DNA from 3 places in the Fictibacillus marinisediminis genome. Region 1 is predicted to be linked to each of the others. Evidence: riboswitches for the same ligand, from Rfam matches in the RefSeq annotation. Region 1 holds a riboswitch; each other region holds the start of a gene.
The links. Region 1 has a riboswitch for lysine ahead of LCY76_RS02650 (amino acid permease). Riboswitches for the same ligand answer to the same signal wherever they lie in the genome.
Positions count from the first base shown of each region.

Region 2: it holds a riboswitch for lysine, as region 1 does, so the genes downstream of both, lysA (diaminopimelate decarboxylase) here and LCY76_RS02650 (amino acid permease) in region 1, are expected to answer to the same signal.
Region 3: it holds a riboswitch for lysine, as region 1 does, so the genes downstream of both, LCY76_RS15435 (aspartate kinase) here and LCY76_RS02650 (amino acid permease) in region 1, are expected to answer to the same signal.

Region 1 covers NZ_JAIWJX010000002.1:462,583-469,956, reverse strand. The annotation lists gene LCY76_RS02675 (Gfo/Idh/MocA family protein) at 1-405, shown strand, start outside; gene LCY76_RS02670 (hypothetical protein) at 635-1,162, shown strand; gene LCY76_RS02665 (DUF4179 domain-containing protein) at 1,315-2,733, opposite strand; gene LCY76_RS02660 (sigma-70 family RNA polymerase sigma factor) at 2,715-3,260, opposite strand; gene LCY76_RS02655 (MEDS domain-containing protein) at 3,410-3,970, opposite strand; gene LCY76_RS02650 (amino acid permease) at 4,111-5,574, opposite strand; lysine riboswitch at 5,669-5,859, opposite strand; gene LCY76_RS02645 (DEAD/DEAH box helicase) at 6,130-7,374, shown strand, end outside.
Region 2 covers NZ_JAIWJX010000002.1:2,499,549-2,506,922, forward strand. The annotation lists gene LCY76_RS13275 (peptidylprolyl isomerase) at 1-229, opposite strand, end outside; gene lysA (diaminopimelate decarboxylase) at 312-1,637, opposite strand; lysine riboswitch at 1,743-1,919, opposite strand; partial or broken gene LCY76_RS13285 (spore germination protein) at 1,989-3,469, opposite strand; gene spoVAEA (stage V sporulation protein SpoVABEA) at 3,429-4,028, opposite strand; gene spoVAE (stage V sporulation protein AE) at 4,034-4,384, opposite strand; gene spoVAD (stage V sporulation protein AD) at 4,384-5,403, opposite strand; gene spoVAC (stage V sporulation protein AC) at 5,417-5,872, opposite strand; gene LCY76_RS13310 (stage V sporulation protein AB) at 5,889-6,311, opposite strand; gene LCY76_RS13315 (stage V sporulation protein AA) at 6,301-6,924, opposite strand; gene sigF (RNA polymerase sporulation sigma factor SigF) at 7,090-7,374, opposite strand, start outside.
Region 3 covers NZ_JAIWJX010000002.1:2,891,480-2,898,853, forward strand. The annotation lists gene LCY76_RS15425 (YslB family protein) at 50-535, shown strand; gene bioB (biotin synthase BioB) at 665-1,654, shown strand; gene LCY76_RS15435 (aspartate kinase) at 1,707-2,942, opposite strand; lysine riboswitch at 3,137-3,325, opposite strand; gene uvrC (excinuclease ABC subunit UvrC) at 3,399-5,177, opposite strand; gene trxA (thioredoxin) at 5,413-5,724, opposite strand; gene LCY76_RS15450 (histidine phosphatase family protein) at 5,844-6,467, opposite strand; gene LCY76_RS15455 (electron transfer flavoprotein subunit alpha/FixB family protein) at 6,524-7,374, opposite strand, start outside.

The DNA of each region.
Region 1 (7,374 bases):
CAGCACCTGTTCGGCGAGCTGGAAGTAAAATTTTCAACGATTGACTATCCCTCCGATGGCGTTTCTTCTGAACAAAGTTTAGCAGCGGTATTGACCCTAAAGGATGGAACCGTTGTATCCATTGATGCTGTCAGTGACATTGCCATGGAAGAGCACATTGAATTTACTCTTTATGGCTCAAGAGGCACTCTTTCTCTTGTGAATTGGAGTGAACTCTACTATGGGGCTGACAATGAAGACTTGAAGAAAATTGACTTGGAAGACAATAACCGTGGAGCAGGCTTGATTGACCAGTTCGTGAAAAAGTTCCAAGGAGAAGAAGCTGACTTGATTACCTTCTCTGAAGGATTGGAAGTACAAAAAGTTCTTGAACAGCTTCTTTCTTCTCAATTACAAACAAAATAAAGCAAACCGATAGTAAGCAGGAGTCAGTAAAAAAGACTTCTGCTTTTTTGTTCATTTAAGTGGTTGCTGTATAATGGAAGATGTAACATTTTCAATGCGAAAGGAAATTTTAAGAATGAAAGTGAACCCAAAGCAACAATCTTTCAGAAAAGAGCCAAATAAAAAGACGGCTTTCATCTGAAGCTGAGAGTTAATGTTCTATTAGAATATACACAGGAGAGTCTTTTAAATGATTGAAGTAGATGATGCAGGAAATGGATGCCCCATATTAGGAGAAGTGTTCGCAGCCAGAAGAGTAGAAACGGGAGAACAAGCGGCTGTCTATGTCCCGCTCCCCTCTGAAACATCATTAAAAACCTCTAAAGAAGAGTACATTATGTCTCTTCTCACCCAGTTAAATGTTCCAAAAGATGAAGCCGTGCTGCTCTGCAGAGGAAATACACTGAATGGATTCGAGCGTCAGTTGCAGCATAAAGGTTTTGATGTGAAGCGCGGGAAGATCTCCGAGGAAACCGATAAGATTGCCGAAACCTTCTTTATGGAGCGACTCTATGATATCGGATTTCCGCCAGATCTCTCATTGGCTAACCGTGAGTATCGCGAGTTCTACAAGATGGTGAAGATCTGGTATATCTCTCTTTACCACGGGAACAAAAATCTTTTCAAATCAGAGCGCAAAAGAAATGTAAAAACACGAGGGTACATGCATAACCCTGTTTACCATTTTCCGAATGTGCTTAGAAAGTTGTTTTACTAACTAGTAAAACAACTCCCAATTGGTAAATACTTCTAACACAAAAGAGACCCTGCTCAATTTTGAGCTTGGCCTCTTTGATTCGCTACATATTACACTCGGAACCCCTGTATGCTCCTGCGTTCTCTATTTCTCATTCACCTTCAGTTGTGATTTCACTTAGATAAATGAACCGTGAACGGAGCCAACTCCCTAGTTTCAATAAAACTTGAGAAATCAAACTGCAGGACAGTATCTTGTAATGAGAAGTTTTCGATCTGATCTTCTCCATCCAATTGAAAAACAGATTGAAATTGATACGCTTTTTTATCAAGAACTTTTACATGGTTTCTTGAGATACTGTGGTTTTTAGGCGGCACCGGGTTTTCCGGATTAATCTTTCCTGCATATTGTTTATCCACCAATAAAAATTCATAGGATAAATTGTGAGTCAAGATATCAAAGCGGTTTTTGCTCATGTGGTCTGGCAACCCCAGGAATTGATAATCAAGAATTAATTTGTTGTTCTTGCAGCTAACATTATTTACTTTAATCGCCATTTTCGTGCGCTTACTTTGTAAAACAAATGTTGAAGAAGTAAGTACTTTTTGAACTGGCGGATCAGAGATTGACACAAATGGATAGAAGGCAATAGATTTTACATTCTTATCTATTTTATTCAGAGATTTTCTTAAAGCGGTATGATAGCCATCCTCTTCCTTGGATTGAGAAAGCCTCGTGTTATTTGCGTAATGAAATAATACATTCCCTTTTTCGTCTTTCGCTTTATTAATGTCAATATGGTCGTCTTTATAATTAGAAACGGTTTCAAATAACATTGTTGAAGATGCTTTGGCCCAATTGATCTTATCAATCTTTATTTGGATATCTTCATTTTGATAGGATTTTAAATGATTAATGGTTAACGTTTTATTTTTCTTCTGCGTAATTGGGATATTAAAATTCCAGTCTCCCTTAATTCCATTAATATAATGGATCGATATTGGCAAGTTTAAATCTTTTTTCATCGTTTGATAAGGATATGCCAGCTTCCATTGAAAATCATATCCATTACCTGTGTTGTTAATATCCGTTGATTTACCATTTAACCAAGGATCAGAATCCCCTTTATTGTCCTCAAAATTCACATTGAAACTGACTTCGCCCTTTTCGTTTGTCCCCTTATCCAAGTCACCACTTACATGCCCTGTAACAGAAACGACCTCACCGTCAAAGTAGGCATTATTCAGATTAACGGAAACACCATTCTTGGTTATTGTTTGGTCCAATTCAGTCACCAAATGCTGTTTTTCCAAATTCAATCCCATCTTATCTCCAAACCTCTCGTATATCCCGCCAATCACAGGAGCATCAGCAAGGACTTTATTCATGTTTGAATTGATAAATCCAGAGGATAAGGTTAATCCGAAGACAGAGGCTGCCATTATACAGCTAATCATTATTTTCTTTTTTTGAGAAGAACGGCCCCATTCTGATTGCTTGCTTTGTTTGATGCCTCTGTCGATTGCATGAAGAACTTCAGCCTCAGGGACTTCTATTTGGTCAATAACATATTTTATTTTCTTATGATCCACTGCTCTTCCTCTTTTCCGAAGTTTTTTTTCAATGTTTCTTTCCCACGGTTTAGGTATGTCTTCACTGTCCCTTCTGGTATCTCCATCATTTCACTAATGGTTTTAATGGAGTAATCATAGTAATAAAAAAGGATGATAGTTGTCCGGTAGTTCTCTTTCAATTGTCCAATGGCATCCAATAACTCCCATGCATCTTCACTTTTAGGCTCTTTGCTGGATTGAATACTAGATAAAACCTCTTCTGTTAACGGGATGATATTTTTCCTTTTTGTGAGCAATTGTGCTGAGCAGCGGATCACAATCCTTGTAAACCATGTCATGAAATACTCTGCGTTCTTTAATGTGTGAATCGAAATTAAAGCTTGATATGTGGCTTCTTGAACAACGTCTAATGCATCTTCTTGATTGTGAACATAAAGGAAAGCCGTCCGGTAGATTTGTTTATAGTGCTGTGTTACTAATTGTTCAAAAGCATTTTTGTTGCCTTTTATGGCTTTTTTAATTAATTTGTATTGTTGCTCTTCCATTTCACAACTCCTTTCAATAGATTAGTGGAGGAAAGGTGGAAAAAAGTTTCAATGGATCAAATTATTTATTGGCTTATAAGACAAAACAAAAAGCACCTCATTCAGGTGCCTTTTCTGGATAGGAACGAATCCTCAGGTAAATCGCTATTTCAAGATCTGTTTATTGGAAGGACTTCATTATCGGTCATTATAAAATCATGATGCTCCATTAATTTCACTTTGAGGTCATCAGACACACGGCCGGCATCATAGGCACATACCGTGATGACTTTTACGTTCTTTATCATTTGATCGACTTCCACTTCGAACTCCTCAAGTGTTTTTTCAAAGTCTTTCCTGTCTCCCCATTCCACATGGCCCCATGTTCTAATGGACCTATTTTCCTCGATCCAGGGAGTTACGATATCGGAGAAGTTAGACAAAATCGTTTGCGGGTAAAAATTGTTATTCCAAAAATAAAAATCAAAGTTATTCATAAAACGAACTTTTTTGAGTTGATCTGTTGTTAATTTCTCTTCCAACTCTTTAATAATCAAAGGATAGATTCGTTCATTCTCCAAGAACAGTATGTAATCGCCTTGCTCAACACCATTAACAATGTAGGATACGGCATTCTCAATATAGCTCTCTAGTTCAAATGAATAGTAAAACACATGGATTCCTTGTAACCTTTCGGAGTTATTGAATAACTGCATTACACTTTTGTTCATTTCCTATTTCCTTTCACTTGACGTAAGTGTTAGTTTATATGTTCTACATTCAGAAGTCGATACCTTTTTCCCTAAACTTTTCACTTCTAATCCATTATGAAAAAACAGGAACCCCGAAAGGCTCCTGCTTCTCTTATTTCTTATTCAAAATCACACTCTTTAAGCGGTACGACTTTTGTTTTGTGTTTGAATTTATAGCCTAACCAAACGGCCAGGAAGATTGGAATCCCAATGTAAGAAACAAGGGCTCCTTTCCAATCGATGTTTCCGCCTGTAAAGGCAGAATAGTTTTGGCCGAGGATAACGACAAAACAGAGAGCGAAAGCAAAGATCGGACCGATTGGGAACCATTTTGCCAAGTAAGGCAGTTCTTTTAAATTCCGCCCCTGTGCCACATACGCTCTTCTGAATCGGTAATGGCTGATCGCAATTCCGAGCCAGGCGATAAAGCCGGACATCCCGGAGGCATTCAGCAGCCATGTGTAGATGACGCCGTCACCGAACAGTGAAGCAAAGAAAGCTACAGCTCCAACAGCGGCTGTTACAATTAGGGCTGGAACCGGTACACCGCGGGAATCCAGCTTCGCCAGAAACTTAGGTGCCTTTCCGTCTCGTGCCATATCCCAAAGCATACGGGTCGATGCATACATACCGGAGTTACCGGCAGACAATACTGCTGTTAAGATGATCGCGTTCATAACGGAAGCCGCAAACGCAATTCCTGCTTTATCAAAGACAAGTGTGAATGGACTTACAGTAATATCGCTGCTTGCCAATCGGCTGTCTGTGTAGGGAATAATTAAAGAAATGACCAAGATTGCCAGAACATAGAACAAAAGGATACGCCAGAACACGCTTTTGATTGCTTTCGGGATGTTCTTTTTCGGATCCTCCGTTTCTCCTGCCGCAACCCCTAACAGTTCTGTTCCCTGGAATGAGAAACCTGCAGCCATGAATACGCCAAGCGTCGTAAAGAATCCGCCGTGGAACGGTGCGTCAGCGATCGTAAAGTTCTTAAATCCGATCGGATCTCCGCCTAAAATGCCGAAGATCATAAGTGTTCCTAAGATCAAGAAGATAATGACGGTAATGACTTTGATCAGCGAGAACCAATATTCTGCTTCACCAAACCCTTTTACCGATAAATAATTTAATAAGAACATAATGCCTAGAAACAGTGCACTCCAGATAAATGAAGGGGTATCCGGAAACCAAAATTTCATGATTAATGTTACGGCTGCAAGTTCAGCTGCAATGGTGATTGCCCAGTTGTACCAATAGTTCCAGCCGAGCGCGAATCCTAGTGATGGATCCACAAATTTTGAAGCATACGTGCTGAATGAACCGGCAACCGGCATGTAAGACGCCATTTCTGCGAGGCTTGTCATTAAGAAGAACACCATGATTCCAATCGCTGCATATGAAAACAGAACGCCGCCTGGCCCTGCAGTATGAATGGATCCTCCGCTTGCTAAAAATAATCCTGTTCCGATTGTTCCCCCAAGGGAGATCATCGTTAAATGGCGGGATTTCAGTCCCCGCTTTAATTCATTGTCCGCGTTTGGCGACGGCGGCTGTGATGGATTCTGTGATGTGTTTCGCATAAAAAAAAACTCCTTTTCGTTTTAGGAAGGAGTGGGAAATAAAAAAAGCCGCCAAGCATTGGGCGACGATTAGTATTAATCCGCATCATGCCTTCCGTAAGATAGCGCATCCCACCCACCGGTTATTCGTGGGTGTGACAGTGCTGTTCCTGTTCGAATACAGCCCCAATTCATACTTCCAGAGTTAAGCACAAATTTCGGCAGCTTTTCCTTTCACACGGAGTCTATGATGTCCTCTTCATCTCGTACGTCCTACTAATAAAAGCCGCGACCTCTACCTCATCGGATTGATGAGGATTTTAATATCAAGTTAGTTAACGCTAAGAGTTATTATAAAACAGCGCTATCGTTCCTTCAACTGTTTTTTGTTGCCAGTTTTTTACTTTTGAATTAATTCCCTCATTATATCATTGTTTACCTATCACCTGCGATCGTACGGAAGGGTTCATTTAAACAATCGTTTAAAATTAAACCCGATTGTCCATCATTTCAAGTATAATGAACACTATTCAGGTTATGCTGATTCTGGATAATATAAAAAATCGAGGTTCCTACATGAATAATAGAAGTTTTAACGATTATCGTATAAGCGATGAAATAAAACGAGCACTTACAGTGTTGAAATATGAAACTCCGACTGAGGTTCAGACTGAAGTCATACCATTAGCTCTGGAAAAACAAGATCTCGTCGTAAAATCCCAAACAGGCAGCGGAAAAACAGCAGCCTTTGGTATTCCGGTATGCGAAATGCTGGAATGGGAAGAAAAACGGCCACAAGCAATGATCCTTACTCCCACGCGTGAGCTCGCTGTTCAAGTTCGTGAAGACCTGACCAACATTGGAAGGTTCAAGCGGATTAAAGCTGTTGCTGTATATGGTAAAGAGCCTTTTGCGAAACAAAAAGAAGAATTGAAACAAAAAACGCATGTCGTCGTCGGTACACCGGGACGCGTCATGGACCATATCGAGCGTGAAACCCTGGTCTTGGACCAAATCAAGTACCTGATCATTGATGAAGCAGATGAAATGCTGAACATGGGCTTTATTGATGAAGTCAAAAAGATTATTAAACAACTTCCTTCAAACAGAGTGACCATGGTCTTTTCTGCAACATTGCCAAAAGATATCGAAAATCTCTGCCATCAATATATGAAGGATCCAGCAAAAATCGAAATAGCTTCTGCCGGGATGACGACAGATACGATCGAGCATTCTTTAATCAACGTTCAGGAAGAGGCAAAGCTTGCTCTTCTGAAAGACGTGACGGTCGTTGAAAACCCGGACAGCTGCATCATTTTCTGCAATACGAAAGAGCACGTCGATTCCGTGTTTGCAGAGCTCGAAGCCTCTCAGTATTCTGTTGAAAAGCTTCATGGAGGATTGGAACAAGAAGATCGATTTGCGGTGATGGACGGGTTCAAGATCGGGAATTTCCGTTACCTTGTCGCCACGGATGTAGCTGCGAGAGGAATTGATATTGATAATGTAACCCTTGTTATCAACTATGACGTTCCCATGGAAAAAGAGAGCTATGTCCACCGTACAGGAAGAACTGGCCGGGCCGGCAAAAAAGGAAGAGCCATTACGTTTGCATTGCCTTATGAAGGAAAATATCTTAGAGCCATCGAAAGATACATCGGCTTTGAGATCGATGAAGAAGAAGCACCGACAAAACAAGAAGTGGCTAAAATGCAACGAGCTTTTGAAGAAAAGCTCAGCGGGCGCCGAGTCATGAGAAATAATAAAACGGCCCGAATCAACCAGGATATTACGAAACTCCACTTCAGCGGCGGAAAAAAC
Region 2 (7,374 bases), 2.0 Mb from region 1:
TTCCGGCTGTTTCGCATTTGATCGTATAGCCAGGGCCGCCTGCACCTGTTCCTGTCGGGTCTCCGCCTTGTGCTACGAAACCAGGAATCACACGATGGAATGTTACCCCATTATAGAAACCTTCGTTCGCTAATTTTTCAAAGTTGGCTACTGTCCCCGGTGCTTCTTCCGGAAAAAGCTCGATGGAAATTTTTTCACCGTTTTCAAATTCGATAGAACCTTTTTTCATAGATATAACCTCCTGAATTCAACATACTTCATTATTTTATGCTTTTTTTAGCCCAGAGTCCAGCGAGGTCAGCAGGCTCATCTTAATTGCCGGCAAACACGCCGTTCTTTAAAGGAAGATCCAGGCGTAAAAGATCTTCGTAAGACTCTCTTTTCACAACGAGGCGAGCTTCCCCTTTTTCAGCAAAAACGACCGCCGGCCGGGGTATGCGGTTATAGTTGTTGGACATGGAATATCCATAAGCACCCGTGCAGAAGACAGCGAGCAAGTCTCCGCTCTTCGTCTCCGGGAGTATGATGTCCCAGATCAGCATATCCCCTGATTCACAGCATTTCCCGGCGATTGAAACTTTTTTCGTCCCTTTTTCACCGGCACGGTTTGCAAGCGCGGCTTCATACTGGGCTTGATATAGAGCAGGACGAATGTTATCGCTCATGCCCCCGTCGACAGCCACATAATGACGGACAGAAGGTATATCTTTTTGAGAGCCGATCGAGTAGATGGTCGTTCCTGCATCTCCGACCAGTGAACGCCCGGGTTCAATCCAAATTTCCGGAACAGCAACAGAGGCGCTAGTAGATAACCTGGTGATCTCCTGGATCATCGCGTCAATGTATTCTTTCGGTTCGAGCGGTTCATCTTCTTCTGTATAGCGGATGCCGAATCCGCCTCCGAGGTTCAGGACTTCAGGAAAGAAAGAAAATTCTTTGTCCCATTTACCGAGATATTCGTAAAGCTTTTGAATCGCCAGAACAAATCCCGTGGTCTCAAAGATTTGTGAACCGATATGGAAATGAACGCCCAAGAGGTTCAGACAGTGTGATTCAAGCGACTCTAGAACCGCCTGTTCTGCCTGGCCGTTCTGAAGGTCAAAACCGAACTTGGAATCCTCCTGCCCAGTCAGGATGTACTCGTGTGTATGAGCTTCAATACCCGGAGTGATCCTCAGCAAGATGGATGTGTTCTTGTTCAGCTGATTGCAAAGGCTTTCGAGCATGCGGAGTTCATGAAAGTTATCGACAACAAAACATCCGATCTCCGATTGAAGAGCATATTGAAGTTCCTCGTAACTTTTGTTGTTTCCATGAAAATGAATACGATCTGCCGGAAAACCAGCTGAAAGAGCGGTATACAGCTCCCCGCCTGATACGACATCCAGGCTCATTCCCTCCTCGTCCATCAGCTGGACTTGCGCCAAACATGAGAACGCTTTGCTTGCATAAGCCACTTGTGCTTTGATCCCTTGTTCCTCAAACGCTTTCTTGAACGACCTCGCACGCTTTCGGATCAGCTCTACATCATAAATATAAAGCGGTGTACCATATTCACGCGCCAGCTGAACGGTGTCAACCCCGCCAATTGTTAAGTGATTGTCATCATTGATTGAACTAGTACCATGTAAATACATGAAAAAATCTCCCTTCTGCTTTTCCATTAGAGATTCTGCTCCGACGAAAAACAAAGACAGCTAATGTATTAAGGTACATTAGCTGTCTTACACCGTACCCCCATTTGCCGGAATAGTTCTCCACTGCATGATGCAGTGACAGTCCGCTGTCTGTTCGGCAGCGACCCAGCATGAGGATGTATGGACCATCTTCACACTTCGGCAAATTGGCCTTTAAAATGATTTCTTCATGTCCATTCACTCCATCATCCTACTGATCCGCTTTGCGCCTCTACCCCATTATCAATAAATGAGGCATATCCAATTGTTATGAACAAATTTATCACAAATTTATTCCTTCGGCAATACTTCTTAGGAAGTCGGCTGTTTTTTTCTGTTCTGCGGATGGACGATGCTTGGCCTGATCTTTGAGAGCGGCACAGCGATCCGGATGACAATCTGCAGGAAGGCTTTTGCATTAAAAGGTATGAATGGCCATAAGTAAGGGGTATTCAAGTTCTTCATCGAGCACAGATAAAGTATTATTAAGGTGGCCCCACCTACAAAGCCAGGCACATGGAAAATGGCAGTTAAGAATAGCAGCAGAAGCCGGAGCATCTTATTGGCTACACTCAGCTCATAGCTTGGGGTCGAGAAACCGCCGATCGCCGCTATAGAAACATAGAGAATAACTTCAGGAACAAACAGTCCGACATCGATCGCGATCTGTCCGATCAATACGGCAGCGATCAAACCCATCGCCGTCGACAGCGGACTTGGGGTATGGATAGCAGCTACCCTCAATATTTCTATCCCGATCTCAGCAAAGAGGATCTGCAGAAATAAAGGAATATGCGTCGTCTTGTTCGGACCGATAAAATCAATATTAGGAGGAAGCAGGTTTTCCTGAGTAGCATAGAGGTACCAGAGAGGCACAAGTAAAAGTGAAGCGATAATCCCTGCGAAACGGACCCATCTGATAAAAGCTCCTACCATCGGGGTCTGCCTGAACTCTTCAGCATGCTGAATATGGTGGAAATAAGTAGTCGGGGTAATGATGACCGATGGGCTTGTATCCGTAATAATCAAAACATGCCCCTCCATGAGATGCTGTGCGGCGACATCCGGCCGCTCGGTATAACGGACGAGCGGAAAAGGATCCCATCCTTGCTTTACGAGAAATTCTTCGATCGTTTTATCCGCCATTGGAATACCGTCGATGTCAATGCTCTGCAATTCTTGTTTGACAAGCTTAACGAGCCCGGGATCGGCAATGTCATCAATATAGCAGATACAGATATCTGTTTTGGATCGTTTACCGACCTGCATTATTTCGTGGCGGAGCCGTTCATCTCTGATCCGCCTGCGGGTAAGAGCAGTATTGACAATTATATTTTCCGTATATCCATCACGGGAGCCGCGGACGACCTTTTCAGTGTCCGGTTCTTCCGGCTGCCTGCCCGGATAGCTACGGACATCCACGATGAAAGCTTGGTCTTCCCCTTCAAGAAAGACAGCAATCAATCCAGAAAGCATGCGGTCAATGGCTATCTCCAAATTATCGGTCAGTTCCACCTGTTGGTGAGACAGATGTTCATGAAGTATTTCTTTCACATTGGAGGGAGCCCGATGCCCATGGTCCATATCCATGAGCTCTCTCATGATCTCAATGATGAAAAGGCTGTCACATAGTCCAGTGCAATAATAGATCTGGACTTCTTTTTTAATAGATGCAGTTTCCTGACACCCACATCAAAGCTGATTCCGATGCCCAGCCGTGATTTCAGCTGCTGTTCGTTCTCTTGGATTTTTTTACTGATTGGTGTCTTTTGCCTTTCTTTCGACCCCTGCATTATAACCGCTCCTTTCTAAAATGGTTTCAACCGCCATACTTGTAATCGGGGCTCCTTTTTCCACTGCGTCATGGCCGGCCATCTTTCCGATATCACCGATACCGATGACGATCGGGAGGTTCAATTCATCAAGTATATAGACGGTATCTCCGTTGATCCTGCCTGTCTCAAAATCGGGAACACCACTCTTGTCAATCCCGTATTCTGTAAAGCTCCCATACCGGTCAATGGAAAAATGAACTTTAGTCCATTCCGAATGATGGGTTTTGGATGCGACAGCTATTGCGCCGAGGACCTCGATGTCCGGTTGGCTGCACACAATTCTCATTGCGAGTTCTCCCGGGCCTTCGCCGCGGAATCCGCAATCATCGAACATGACGAGGACGGGATCGTGGGGCGTCTGCATTATCATTCTTACAAGCTGGTGCCCGCTTATTTTCGAAGGGTTCCCCCAGGACTGGGAAATACAGCGTCCACCTATTTTTCTGGCTACATGCTCTACTGCTCGCAAAGCATATAAATCTCCGTCTGTAATGAGGATGACACGCTTCTTTCCCAATGTTTTCACCCCTTAGGCTTAAATATTAATGCGACCAGAAAACCGAATAGAATGGCAGATGAGATACCGGCAGAAGTCAGTTCAAAGATTCCCATGGCTATTCCAATAAACCCATGATCGTCTGCTGATGCCATCGCACCATGCAGCAGGTTATGCCCAAAGCTCGTGATCGGAACAGTAGCTCCTGCACCTGCAAATTTAATAAGATTATCATAAATTCCAAATGCATCCAGCGCTGCTCCAACGACAACAAAGGAGGTGGTGACGTGTGCAGGAGTTAATTTAAACACATCCATCATGAGCTGGCCGACTACACATATGGCGCCTCCGACTAAAAATGCCCATAAATACTCCATTACTTAAGCACCTCCTTTGTACTTTCAAGAACTACTCCGTGAGCAATCGTTGGAATGGATTCTTTCTGCTGCATCATCGTCGGATTCAGGAGTGCCCCAGTGGCTACGACTAAAATCCGGGTCAAATTACCTGATTGAAGTTCTTTTACAAGGTGGCCGTATGTTACGACTGCAGAGCAGGCACAGCCGCTTCCGCCGGCAAACACTTCCTGATCAGGACGGTACATCATCAGACCGCAATCTCTGTGATTCTTTGAGATATCTACTCCTTGCTCACTTAAGAGCATCTTAACGATCGGTGAACCGACTGCTGAAAGATCCCCTGTTACGATTAAATCGTAGTAATCCGGGTCATTCCCTGTCTCTTTAAGGTGAGCCGCGATAGTATCTGCTGCTGCAGGCGCCATCGCTGAACCCATATCAAAAGGATCCTTGATCCCAAAGTCTTTTACTTTTCCAATCGTGGCTGAGGTTATTTTTATGGATGATGGTTCTCTGCTGACGAGAGCAGCCCCCGCTCCTGTCACCGTGAACGTTGCCGTATCCGGCTTCTGTCCGCCATATTCAGTCGGGTACCGGAATTGGCGTTCAGCTGTAGCGTTATGTGAACTTACGGCTGCCACTACCCGATTGGCGTAGCCCCCATCCACCAGGGCAGCACCGACTGCAAGAGATTCCATCGAAGTGGAACAGGCTCCGAAGACACCAAGGAAAGGAATTTCATTAGCTCTTGCCACATAGTTTGCTGTTACAACCTGATTGAGCAGATCGCCTGCAAGGAAAAAATTAATATCCTCGTTTGACAATTTTGCCTTGTTCAGACAGCTCGTGATTGAATCTTCCATCAAACGGCGCTCTGCGAGTTCCCAGTTCTTTTCATTACAATGAAGTTCGTTGTACTTTACATCAAACATCGCTCCGAGCGGGCCTTCACTTTCCATTGGGCCTACCGCCGTTCCTGTTGAATTTAAAAAGACCTGTTCTCCAAATTTCCACGTTTGTCTGCCGAGCAGTTTCATATCCATCGTTCCTTTACATTAGTATTTTAAACGCATACCTGATCATTCCGAAGATATAGGCTGATACAGCTCCGAAAACAATAACTGCACCTGCAAGTTTGAATAAGTTGGTAGCAATTCCTAATACGATCCCTTCACTCTTGTGTTCAAGAGCGGCGCTCGTTATAGCGTTGGCGAACCCTGTAACCGGCACAGCTGATCCTGCGCCGCCGAACTGTCCGATCTTGTCATACACCCCGATGCCTGTCAGCAAAGCCGCGATGAGGATCAGTGTAGCTGCAGTTGGATTGCCTGCTGTCTGTTCATTAAAGTTGAAATAGGTCATATAAAACTTCTGAAGGGCTTCACCTATAATGCAGATGAATCCACCCACCAAAAATGCCTTCAGGCAGTTTATGAAATAAGGTGGTTTCGGCTGCAAGGGTTTGATTTTTTCGGCATAAGCCTGCTGCTGTTCTTTACTGGACATGTTCATTTCTCCTGTCTTATTGATTTACGTATACCATCCAATGAAACAAAGATCCCAACACTTTTCCTAATACGATCGCCATTAGTATCACGAGAAGTTTTTCTCCGAACCCGATTCTTTTTGCCAGGATCGGGAGTACGTTCAGCACTTCGGTTAAGGCCGCGGCAAGCATACCGATAAATACACCGCAAAAGATCCCGATTGGAATGAGAAGCAGCGGCGAGGAATGGATGGAGGCATTTCTCAAGTTCAGCCATCCCCCGATCACTGCCCCTAACACAACACTCCACTCATAAGCCCGTATAAAACAGTACGTTTTACTTAGCTGCATCAGCCGGGGAATAATCCCAAGAACCGTTAAAAAAGCAACAAATCCCGATCCTACAGCAATACCACCGCCTAAACCGATAAAAGCAAGGAAAACACTCTTAATCTCCATGGATCTTCTTCTCGGTCTCTTTGTTCTCATGAATAACGACATACTGATCCAGATCCTGCTGGTATTTAAACATTTCAACTTCCAGAGGACTCGGTTCCTCGTTCAGCCTCTTCTTGAACACATGGTTAAAAAATAAGACCATTCCGAGCCCAAGCCCAAATGAATAGGGAATCTGCAGAAGAAGAGGCTGATTGTTATAGCTGCCGGTAATCATAAAATAGATCTTCTGATGGACCACCTGCATGCTTACATCCTCGTGAAAATTCATAATGGCAAGGGCTGAACCGATAAATAGGAGCAGCCAAACAAGTACAAAATATACAGGTGCCATTTTCTTCTTTTTAAATTGTATTTCAAGTATCGTTTGGGCTGGACCTACCGTTTGGATATCACAATTTGGCAGAACATCCTGAATCTGTTTCACGACCTTCATAACATCAAGAACCACCAGATGCTTATCTGCCGGTTTTACTTGATGAACAATCAGGTCCTGCAGCTTTTTGGCAGCTGCAGATGATGCGACAATCTGTGCGGCCGTTCCCAGTGTAACGGGCTGATGAAGAACAACCTGAACCTTTTGTCTCATACGTATGTAAACAGTAGATTCCTCCATGGTTGTGCCTCCTGTTTTCTTCGACATTCGTTTTTAGTATGTATTTGGTAAAGTTGTCTCATTCTTCATACCTGGATTATCCATCAATTGCCAAAAGAAAAAGCGCCGAGCTTGACATTCCATCTATGCAAAATCTTTACAAAATAAAAAAGCCAAATGGACTGGTTAATCCATCTGGCTTTTCATCTGAGCTAATATTTTCTTTTCAAGGCGAGAGACTTGGACCTGTGAGATGCCAAGGCGCTCAGCCACTTCCGATTGTGTCTGGTCTTTGTAGTAGCGGAGATAAACGATAACCCGCTCCCTTTCATCTAGAGATTCGATGGCCTCCTGCAAGGTGATTTTGTCAAACCACTTGTTATCAGCTGTATCTGCGATTTGGTCAAGAAGTGTGATAGGATCTCCGTCGTTTTCATAGACGGTCTCGTGGATGGACGTCGGTGCACGTAC
Region 3 (7,374 bases), 2.4 Mb from region 1:
TTATTTTATTCAAGCTATAATGGAACAAGTAGAAAGCGGGGAGATCTATATGGAACAACATGAGGACGTCCATCACAACGAAGAAGAAACAACCGAGAAGGACAGTAAGCCTGCTGCAGGAGTTCCTGTATTCGCATATGAGCTGCTGAAAAACATTCTGATCCCGGATCTGCTGGGAAAAGAAGAACGGAACATCCTATATTGGGCAGGAAGAAACCTGGCAAGGAAATTCCCATTGGGTTCCACTGAAGAAATTGTTCATTTTTTCTCGGAAGCCGGCTGGGGCAATCTGATCATCGCTGAAATAAATAAGAACGAGATGGTACTCGAACTGTCTTCCTCTCTTATCAACAAACGATTCGATTTGCAGGATAATCCTACATTCGGTCTCGAAGCTGGATTTATCGCAGAGCAAATCCAAAATCAAAGAAAATGTGTTACAGAAACCTATGAAACTGTGAAACGAAAGAACAAAATTCAATTTACCGTCCAATGGGACCGGAAAGACGAAACCGCAGGCTCACAAGGAGCTTGAAAATAAAAAGAATACTCTTTTCTCTCAAAAAACCGGCATATGCCGGTTTTTTTTGCGTTGACAATACAAATTAGCTGGCATAATGTTAACCTATACATTAAATTAGTTAACATTAAGGAGGCATACCCTATGAATTGGATGGAACTTGGAAAAGAAGTGATCGAAGGTAAAGAACTGAGCCAGGCAGAAGCCTTATCCATATTGGAATCAGACGATGACGAGCTGCTTAGCCTGCTGCAAGGTGCGTTTATGATCAGGAAGCATTACTTCGGAAAAAAGGTGAAACTGAATAAGATCATCAATACAAAGTCAGGCCTGTGCCCTGAGGATTGCGGATATTGTTCACAGTCTTCAGTTTCCACAGCGCCGATCGAAAAATATGCGATGATGGATAAAGACACGATTGTTGAAGGTGCGGAAAAGGCATTTAAACAAAACGTGAGAACCTATTGTATCGTCGCAAGCGGAAGAGGACCTCTGAATCGGGACTTGAACACTGTCATTGAAGCTGTAAAAGAGATTAAATCCAATTATAATATGAAAATATGCGCATGCCTTGGCATTTTAAATGATAAGCAGGCACAGTCCCTTAAAGAGGCGGGCGTCGAAAGATATAACCATAATATCAACACATCCGCAGACCACCACAGCCAAATAACAAACTCTCATACATACGAAGACAGAGTGGCTACTCTGGAAAAGGTAAAAACAGCAGGAATTTCCCCATGTTCAGGCGTGATCGTAGGAATGGGCGAAAGCCGGTCCGACATCATTAAGATGGCAGAAGCGCTAAGAGAGATCAATGCAGATTCTATCCCTGTTAATTTTTTGCATGCTATACCAGGTACTCCTCTCGAGCATCTTGACGATCTGAACCCCCGTTATTGTTTAAAAGTGCTCGCCTTGTTCCGTTTTATTAATCCAACGAAAGAGATTCGGATCTCAGGCGGCAGAGAGGTAAATCTCCGCAGCCTTCAGCCGCTGGGCCTATATGCTGCAAATTCTATTTTCGTAGGCGACTATCTGACCACCGACGGACAAGAAACGACTGCTGACCACCAAATCCTTGAGGATCTCGGATTTGAGATCGACTTCTTAAACGAACCTGTACAGGTTTAATCCTTTTTTCCTTTTACAAAAAATCCGGGCAGCTTCGCCCGGCTTTTTCTTATTATAACTGCTGAACCGGCTGCCTTGCGTCCAGTTCAAAGACGTCGTGCAGCGTTTCAATCGCTTTGATCATATCCTGCTGATCAACAACCGTAGAAACTTTAATCTCTGAAGTGCTGACCATTTTAATCATAATATCCTGATCAGAGAGAGCCTTAAACATCTGTGCGGCTACTCCTGGATTAGAAATCATTCCTGAACCAACAATAGATACTTTAGCCAATCCATCTTCATGCTGGATGGAACCGAACTGAAGCGAACTCTTATATCTTTCTAGAAGCTCAATTGTTTCATCTAAGATCGCTGTTTCAATGGAGAACGATATGTTTGTTCTTTCCTGCTTGTTCACACTCTGAATAATAATATCTACATTAACACCGTTCTCTGCCAACAAGGAAAAAACAGAAGACAGAGTGTTTAAACCATTCGGCAGGTCTTCAATCGTAATTTTTGTTACGTTTCCTTCAAAAGCCAATCCTCTCACTACTAAATTATTCTCCATCGTTGCTTCCTCCTCCACTAGTGTCCCGTTTTCTTTCTCTGTGCTCGAACGAACTTCAAGTCTTACTCCGAAATTCTTTGCGAATTCTACGGCTCTCGGATGCAGCACACCCGCTCCGAGATTCGCCATTTCAAGCATTTCATCATAGGAGATGGAAGGCAGCTTTCTGGCATGTTTCACCACCCGCGGGTCTGTCGTAAATACACCAGTAACGTCTGTGTAGATTTCGCATTTTTCGGCACGAAGAGCAGCTGCCAGTGCAACGGCCGTCGTATCTGATCCTCCCCGTCCCAGTGTTGCAATATTATCCGAAGAGGTTAATCCTTGAAAACCGGCAACTACTGCAATCTTCCCGTCTGCAAGCATTTGCTGGATTCTTTTTGTATCGATATTTAAGATGCGCGCGTTGCCGTGAACATCTTCTGTTTCAACTCCAGCCTGCCAGCCTGTCAGAGACTCGGCTTCGTACCCGGCATCCTGAAGGGCCATCGCAAGCAGTGAAATCGTGATCTGTTCTCCTGTCGTCAAAAGCATATCCATTTCACGTTTGGAAGGCCTTGCGGTTATTTCACCTGCCAGCCTCACAAGATCATCCGTTGTTTTTCCCATTGCTGAGACAACCGCTGCTACTTGATTCCCCTCGTTTACCGCTTGAATGATCCGACTTGCCGCGTTTCTGATTTTATCCGGTGTGCCGACACTTGTACCTCCGAATTTTTGAATGATTAAAGCCACAATGTCCATCCTTTCTCATCAATGAAATCGAATTTATTGCCTTCCTGCAAAAGGCACCCAGATATGGCCAGCCTGTCTCGGCTTCCACTACGCAACAAACTGAAATGCAAAAATAAATACAAAAAAGCAGCAATAAGGAAAAGACCTTATTGCTGCTTGATATATGCAACAGTAAGCCAGCTTGTTTTCCCCTCTTGTGAGATAGTCCTCCACACACCCTCCGGGCAAGAATGTGTGACAGCTCTGCATTTATTCAATGCAGGTCCAGCCGTAAGAAACAGGAGTTTCTTAAAGCTTCGGCAAAAATCCCCTTTCAGCTACCATCATAAGAGCTCCTTCTCTTCAGATAGCATACTATTGGTTTTTGCTCCTCTACCATCACTTCAAAACTGAAGTATGGCGCTCTATTAAAATTTGTTTTAAGTTTAGCAAAGGACTTCTGAAAAATCAATACCTTTATGAAGGTTCATTTTGAAGAGCCTGAATAATTTCTTCTGCAACAGTTAATGGAATGCCTGCCGCTTGAAAATCCTCAAGAGTGGCTTCTCTCATTTTCTTGATGGAACCGAATTTTTTCAGCAAAAGTTTTTTCCTCTTTTCACCGACTCCAGGAATGTTATCGAGACTTGATTGAAACATTCCTTTCGCACGCACTTGACGATGAAATGAGATCGCAAACCTGTGGACTTCATCCTGTATACGCTGCAGCAAATAAAATTCCTGGCTGTTCCTGAGCAGCGGTATAATTTCAGGAGGATCTCCCATCAGGAGCTGGGATGTACGGTGCTTATCATCCTTAGCCAGTCCTCCGATCGGGATATCAAGGTTCAGCTCGTTTTCAAGAATATCTTGCGCAGCAGCGATCTGTCCTTTCCCTCCATCAATAATAATCAAATCCGGCAGCTGCCCGTTCTCTTTTAAGATGCGGGAGTAACGCCTGCGGACTACTTCTTTCATGGAGGCGTAATCATCGGGGCCTGTCACCGTTTTAATTTTATATTTTCGGTATTCTTTTTTGTTCGGTTTACCGTCTTCAAATACAATCATCGCAGATACTGGATTTGTTCCATGAATGTTGGAATTATCAAATGCCTCAATCCGGTATGGAGCTGGAATGTTTAATTGCAGCCCAAGATTTTCAACCGCTTTTACCGTACGTTCCTCATCACGCTCGATCAGTGCAAATTTTTCGTGAAGAGCGAGCTGGGCATTCTTCGTTGCAAGTTCAACAAACTCTTTCTTTTGCCCGCGTTTCGGCTGTATCACTTTCACGCCGAGAAGATCCTTGACCAATTGGCCGTCCGCCTCAGGAGGCAGCAAAAGTTCCCGCGGGAGAATATGATTTTTTTGAAGATAAAATTGTCCGATAAAGGATAAAAAGTCCTCGATGGCTTCTCCATAGAAAGGAAAGAGGGAAACATCACGTTCAATAAGCTTTCCTTGGCGGATAAAGAAGACTTGGACGCACATCCAGCCTTTATCGTAATGAAAACCAAAAACGTCCTTATCCACCATGTCAGCGGTCATCATTTTCTGTTTCTGCATGACCGCATCAATATGCTGGATCTGATCCCTCAGTTCTTTCGCCCGTTCAAAATTAAGGTCTTCCGAAGCGGCCAGCATTTTCTCGGTCAGTTCCTCCTTCACTTCAGGAAAGCCTCCGTTCAGAAACTTAACGATTTCATCGACCATCTTCTTGTTCTGTTCTTCGGTAATATCATAAACACATGGGCCGAGGCATTGACCGATATGGTAATATAGGCAAACTTTGTTAGGCATATGATCACATTTGCGCAACGGATACAGCCGGTCCAGCAGTTTTTTCGTTTCTTGTGCGGCAAAGGCATTAACAAACGGACCAAAGTATTTGCCTTTGTCTTTTTTTATCTTTCTGGTGTACAAGAGCCGGGGCTGCTTTTCAGCAGTAATCTTTAAATACGGATACGTTTTATCATCTTTCAGCATGACATTAAATTTAGGGTCATGCTTTTTGATCAGGTTCATTTCAAGAAGGAGAGCTTCTAGCTCTGAGGAGGTGATGATGTATTCAAAATCGGAAATATTTGCGACTAAACGCTGTGTTTTCCCGTCGTGTGAACCTGTAAAATAAGATCTTACACGGTTTTTTAATACTTTTGCTTTCCCCACATAGATGACTTTTCCGAATTGGTCTTTCATTAAGTAACATCCGGGCTGATCCGGAAGTACAGCCAGCTTCTCTCTAATAGTGTCCACGTTGTCTCTCCCCTCCTTTTTCTATGTAACATCATAGCATGATATCCTTATTTTTGGCAGTTAAAATACAAAAGCTGAAACGGTCGTTTTATTCCCAATAAGCGCAGGAGCACTTACCAAGCAACACGCTTTTTGTGTGGTGAACCTTGTATACGAAAATCCAGTACCAAACATTATCAGTGCCTTCATACAAAAAAGGCCAGCCTTTAGAGGCCAGCCTTAATTATATTCGTTATTATTTGTGTTTGTTTAAAAGCTCGCCAAGCGCTTCTTTCGGCTGGAAACCTACGACTTGGTCAACAACTTCGCCGTCTTTGAAAACGATCAGTGTAGGGATGCTCATTACTCCGTATTTTCCGGCTACTTCTTGGTTTTCATCTACGTCAAGTTTAACTACTTTTAAGTCTTCATTTTCGCTTGCTAGTTCTTCAAGAACCGGCGCGATCATTTTACAAGGTCCGCACCAAGGTGCCCAAAAATCAGCAAGTACTAGACCTTCACTAGTTTCTTGACTGAACGTTTGATCAGTTGCATTTACGATTGCCATATTAAAATTGCCTCCTTAGTTTCATCGTGTAAAAAGAGTATATCATCAAACCTAAATTACATCTATTTGTTTGCTCAAGATTTATCGTTCCCCACTTGCACTTTAATCAAACCAACTAATTAACCGTGTGGCTGCTTCAAATGCACATCACAATTAAAGAGGGAACATGCCCACTGCCGCTCCACATGATGTAATATACTCACTGACGTATTAACGAGTGAAACATCATACTCATCGCTTTCCAGCAGGCCTTTTAGCATGGTGCCGATGAAAGCGCCGTGGCTGACCACGATGATTTTTTTTCCCTGTTGATGCTGTGTCAGCTCATCAAGAAATTCGTTTCCTCTTTTTAATACCTGTTCTTTTTTCTCTTTTCCATGTTCCAGGGTACTCCAGTCAGCTCCCCACCGTTTTATCCGGACCTGCTCATCCGTACCTTCCAGCCTGCCAAAGTTAACCTCCCGGATTCGCTTGTCGGTATGAATCGGAAACCCGAGTACCTCTCCGATGATTGAGCCTGTTTCACGGGCACGTGCGAGCTGGCTAGTAAAGACCATATCCCAATGTTCTTTCTCGAACCTTTTGGCTAATGCCGCAGCCTGTGCACGCCCTTCTTCATTTAATGGAATATCCATGATGCCCTGAATTCTTCTCTCAGCGTTCCAATCGGTTACGCCATGCCTTACAAAAGCAATCGTTGTCACCAGCGTCCACTCATTTCTTTCGTATTTTGCATCATTCATGATGGACTCATTGTATAAAAAGAGGCCGGCTTTGTCAGCCAGCCCAGCCAAATCTTTTATGATTTAACTAAAACATTCTTAAATTCTTCCGTAAGCAACGGTACAACTTCGAACAGATCTCCTACGATGCCGTAGTCCGCAATAGAAAAGATGCTTGCTTCCGGATCTTTGTTGATCGCAACAATAACTTTGGAATTGGACATACCCGCTAAATGCTGGATCGCTCCGGAAATTCCGCAGGCAATGTAAAGGTCAGGTGTAACAACTTTTCCTGTTTGTCCGATTTGAAGAGAGTAGTCACAATAATCGGCATCACACGCACCGCGGGATGCACCGACTGCAGCGCCAAGCACATCAGCCAATTCTTGAAGCGGTTTGAATCCATCTTCGGATTTCACACCGCGTCCTCCGGCAACGATAATTTTTGCTTCAGATAAATCAACGCCTGTAGAAGCTTTGCGGACAACATCTTTAACAATGGTGCGCAGATCCTTCACATCAACCGCTAAAGAAGAAACATCTCCAGAACGGCTTTCGTCTTTTTCAAGCGGAGAAATATTGTTCGGACGGATGGTTACAAATACAAGACCGTCCGTAATTACTTTTTTCTCGAACGCTTTACCGGAGTAGATTGGACGAGTAAAAACAACATTGTCTCCTGCTTGTTCAAGAGAGGTTACGTCTGAAATCAAACCGGATTGAAGGCGTGCAGCAAGTCTTGGTGAAAGGTCCTTACCGAGAGCTGTATGGCCTAATACCAATCCGTCAGGCTTTTCATGGCCGATGACTTGAAGCAATGCCTGAACGTATCCGTCTGTAGAATACGTTGATAGCAGGCTGTGCTCAGCAAGAATGACTCGGTCTGCTCCATAATGGACTAAAGACTGTCCCGCTTCATTTAAACCTT